DNA from 2 places in the Neobacillus sp. 204 genome. Region 2 is predicted to be linked to the other one. Evidence: a T-box and tRNA genes for the amino acid it is inferred to sense, from the RefSeq annotation. Region 2 holds a T-box; the other holds one or more tRNA genes.
The links. A T-box is a leader RNA that pairs with one kind of tRNA and senses whether it is charged. The one in region 2 lies ahead of ACJ004_RS18970 (valine--tRNA ligase), so its partner is inferred to be a tRNA-Val.

Region 1: it encodes a tRNA-Val, which carries the amino acid that the T-box ahead of ACJ004_RS18970 (valine--tRNA ligase) is inferred to sense. The anticodon was not compared.

Annotation. Positions count from the first base shown of each region.
Region 1 is NZ_JBJORY010000001.1:209,490-211,901, forward strand. It holds gene ACJ004_RS01075 (alpha/beta hydrolase) at 24-746, opposite strand; gene ACJ004_RS01080 (hypothetical protein) at 857-1,081, opposite strand; tRNA gene ACJ004_RS01085 (tRNA-Val) at 1,423-1,495, shown strand; gene ACJ004_RS01090 (DUF3289 family protein) at 2,279-2,412, shown strand, end outside.
Region 2 is NZ_JBJORY010000009.1:67,723-70,134, forward strand. It holds gene ACJ004_RS18970 (valine--tRNA ligase) at 1-892, opposite strand, end outside; T-box leader at 1,096-1,332, opposite strand; gene ACJ004_RS18975 (hypothetical protein) at 1,487-1,678, shown strand; gene ysxE (spore coat protein YsxE) at 1,697-2,412, opposite strand, start outside.

The sequences.
Region 1 (2,412 bases), on a different contig from region 2:
ACACGATGTTGATATTAATTAGTTTAGAACAACATTTTCAGTGCCCGTCTTAAATCAGGCTGCCAGTACGTCCATGTATGATTTCCGCTAAACTCTTCATAAAAATATGTAAATGGTTTTTCTGAAATAATTTTTGAAAGCGCCCTGTTCGGGGACAGGAAATCTTTTATGCGACCATCCGTTGTTGAAACTTCAGTTTCTTGATTCCCAATCACATGATAGAGTTGTAATAGCTGTCCCTCCGAGAAGTTCTTGACCGAATCTAATACTTTTTCATCCACGTATGGAGATTGGAGCAGGACTTTTCCAAATGTATGTGGGTATTGAAGCGCTGTCATTAAAGAAACAGCACCGCCAAGAGAGTCGCCAATAAGTGCTCGTGTCGAGCCCATATGATAGGTAGGAAACTCTTGATCAAGGAAAGGAACTAATTCATGAGCAAGGAAACGGATGTATTGTTGATTTTGTGAGCCGCTAGGATGGTATTTCTTGCGGCGGTCTTCTACATCCTTATATGGGACTCCAACAATTATTAAATTTTCAATTTCTCTTTGAAAAAGAAACTCGTCTGCTAATCGCGCAATTCTGCCGAGCCGGAAATAGTCTTGGCCGTCCTGGGCAATTAACAGCGAGTATTTATAAAGCGGTGAAAAGTTTGCTGGCAGATAGACAAGAAGCTGGATATCCTCTCCAAGTTCACCACTATGAATAGTAAGTTCTTTGATTGTTCCTTTTGGAAACTCCATATGATAATACCCCCCATGATTCAATCTTTACCACTGCATTATAACAAAACTATAGTGGAAATGCTTTTAATAATAAGGGGGCTGTATGAAAAGTGAATATATGCGTGGATTTAGTGAAGGAAGCGGGATTTGGAACGGGATTCAGGCATAATGGATAAAATATTTTCACGTTTAAAGGTACGTATTTGTTTTCGAAGCAGACAATAGGCACGAATGTATTCGTCATTAACTTCTTTCACAATTAAACTCCGTTGTGATAATTCTTGGTTGTCGGCTAAATAAATCATTTCTAATGGAATATTTTCCTCAATTGAACGATTGAAAAGCCCATCCATGTAGATCTCTCCTTTCTTTTTTATAATATTATTATATCCAAACATTTGTTCTTTATTCAAGGAAATTAGAACTGGTGTTCTAGTTTTTGATTAGCATTGAAAGGGTGGAGCAATTGATATGGGGTCTGCTTATGTTCCGATCAGTTGTAATTGCAACAAAAATATTTATGCAACAGTGAAAGGGTTAATATCTGTAGCGACTTTTAGTTGATGGCCTAGCGGACAATTTTTTTTCTGGCGCTTGGAGTTATTGTAGTGATGAGGATGTTTTTAAAAAAAGGTAAAAATGGTATTGACATTTTTGGTCTTTTTACTATAATTAGATTTGTAGTTAAATAAGAGATCTGTTAGCTCAGCTGGGAGAGCGCAACCTTGACAGGGTTGAGGTCGGGGGTTCGAACCCCTCACAGGTCATCGATACAGACGCCACTTTGAGGAGTAGCGTCTTTTTTTTGTGCATTAAAAAGTAACGAAAAAGTAACGGGCATTCTTTTTAAATTAAAAAGTAACAATGTAAGTAACCTACACATTAATTCATAAGTCTGATAAAAATAAATAGGAAATATTTACCTTATAATCCATATTTTTAATCTGTAAACTAATACTTAGTTGATAAGATTATTTTTTAGGGAGAAAAAGAGAAAAAATGAATTTATCCCTCAAGGAATTATAAGAGCTGTTTCTGTTTATTTTATGCTCTTCAATGCTTTTTGCATTTTCGCCACAGTCTAAGGACCAAAAAGCATCATCCCCCTAGCACGTTTCAAATTAACGGTTGGGGAGCGAAACGGGATTCATTCATTGGTTTACAGTCCGAAAATATATTATGTCAAAGATTTATTTATGTTCGGTAAATTTAAAAAGACAAGACACTTAAATATTAGGTGTCTTTCTGATTTAATGATTTTTCAGAAAATTCAGTAATTATATTGTTTGGGATATATTACCACATATACTTTTGATAGCTACCAACTAGTTGCTATTAGAAAAATAACACTTGTAAAGGAGTCGATTTAATGACATTATCTTAAGGATTTTGACAATATTTATTTGGATGGGAACCACTATATCGTATGCTTCGATCATTAAACCACATAAGTTTTATAAGTATCCACCATAGTAAATGCATGCAGCTTCTCTCAATATCGTTATATTTTTATAGGTTAAATTAATATTTTTATAGAGGAGATTTTCATTTTGAAAAATAAAATAAAAAGTATGCTGAGTATTTTATTGAGCTTTGCAATTGTTTTTGGCGGAATTGGGCAAACAGTGGTGGCAAAGGGTATTAACGATGCTAATCAAGGACAACAAAAGAATTCTAGTGTGGA
Region 2 (2,412 bases):
TCCGTTCAAGCTTGTGACGATTTCCTATTTCAAAATCGTTCGGATCATGCGCTGGTGTAATTTTTACCGCTCCAGATCCGAATTCCATATCCACATAATCATCAGCAACAATTGGAATTTCACGGCCAACGATTGGCAGTATAACGGTTTTACCTATGAGGTGCTTGTAACGGTCATCTTCTGGATGAACGGCAACCGCGCTATCACCAAGCATCGTTTCCGGACGGGTTGTCGCCACTTCGATCTGTCCAGAACCATCGGCAAGCGGATAACTCATATGATAAAAAGCACCTTGAACATCTTTATAAATTACCTCGATGTCTGATAAAGCTGTTTTGGTGGATGGATCCCAGTTAATAATATATTCCCCGCGGTAAATGAGGCCTTTGTTATAAAGGGTAACAAATACCTCTTTAACAGCATCAGACAAGCCTTCATCCAGTGTAAATCGCTCACGGCTGTAATCTAAGCCTAAGCCAAGTTTTGACCACTGCTGTCGGATATGGGAAGCATACTCTTCCTTCCACTTCCATGTTTCCTCAACGAACTTTTCTCTGCCTAAGTCGTAGCGGCTTTTGCCTTCACTGCGAAGCTTTTCTTCTACTTTTGCTTGGGTAGCAATCCCAGCATGGTCCATCCCAGGTAACCAGAGAACATCATATCCCTGCATCCGTTTCATGCGAGTAACGATATCTTGAAGAGTTGTATCCCAGGCATGACCTAAATGAAGTTTTCCCGTTACGTTTGGCGGCGGGATAACAACCGTATACGGTTCTTTACCCTCATCATCTTTTGCTTCGAAAAACTTCCCTTGTAACCACCATTCATACCGACCTTTTTCAATCGTTTGCGGGTCGTATTTAGTAGGCATTGTTAGTTCCTTTGTTTCCATAGTTAATTCCTCCTTATAATAAACTAATCGTGAAAAGTGATTTCATATGAGCAGCACACCAACCAACATAACAAAGGCGGTGTGAGCAGAGCCAGGCTTCACTTAATTCGTGTGTAAAATGTATTTTTTCACAAAGGTTGAATATCCTGATTCGTTCTTGCGCCGCTCCGCCCTTTTTCCACATAAAAAAACCCCAATCGTCATAAAAGGACGAATGGAGTTTGCTTCGCGGTACCACCTTTTTTCCAATCAAAAAAACTGATTGGCACTTATGTAGATAACGGATTTAGTCCGTCTCCAACTAATAGGATTTTTAAAATCCGTTCGCTGAAGAAGCTCGTGGGCGACCTTCCGACTTTCTGCTTAGGAAATCTTCCAGCTAATGATTTCCCTCTCTTTAAGCAGGTTTGTATCGTACTCTTCCCTGTCATTGCTTATATAATTAAATTTATATTGTTATACTACCGAAAAAAAGGGTTTGACGTCAATAATGATATCCACTTTTTTTATTTTTTATACTATATGCTTCTTTTTTGGAGAATTCTCCGCACTAGTGGAATATACATAAAGAAAATAAAAAAGGGGGGGTTGTCGGTGAAGAGAAATTTCCATAAATTTAAATACCAACCCTGGTTTCGGACTTGTCGGAGGGTTTGCGCGCAGTTAGTTGTTCCTTTTGTGATCTTCCAATTTATTCGAACACTGATCATTCCTACATTCTTTGATATCGTGTTATTAACTTTATTTGTCGCGATTGCGGTGTCCATCTATTTTGAAATCGTATAAGGAGCCCTTGTAGCAAGGTTATTGCTGCTGGGCTCCTTCTTTTGCTGCTGCCTGCGCATCAATCTCGGTCATTCTCATGACGACATACTCAGAATTTTTCAAATGCCAGTAACGGTGCTGCAGCTGGCGTACATATTTTAACTCATTTTTAGGACGCTGTTTCCGATAGTAACTCTCTGCTACTTGGATAATCGGAATTGGAAGCGCTAAATAGCTGAAGAATAATAATTTTTCGTCTGCTTTAAATGGAAAGTATTTAAAGTAATGATACACCCAATCGATAGCTGTATCGCTTCGTTTTGGATTGGTATTTAGGGCTCTTGATAAATAAGGCAGAAGGTCATGAATCGGTGATCCATACCGAGCATTCTCAAAATTTATAAAAAAGCCATATCCTTTATCATCATATAAAAAATGCTCGGGTGATAATTTTCCGTGTGTAATCACCATGCGGGCCTTTTCGTTGTCTTTTGTTTTTTCATACCACTCTTCAAATTTCGTTTTCGAGAATCGCAGCGCCTGGCTGATTTCGTTGTAATACAGGCAATATAACAATTCGAACGGCGACATGTACGTCTTTTTTTCACATTCGTCGATGTAACCATCGAGAAATTCCTGTTGTTTTTCAAGCTGCTGAAGGGTCTTCTCATAGTGCTCGGTTCGTTCTTCTTTGTTCATAGTAATTTCTTTGGCGGAAAGGGTATGAAGCCGCGCAAGCTCACGAAAAAGCTGCT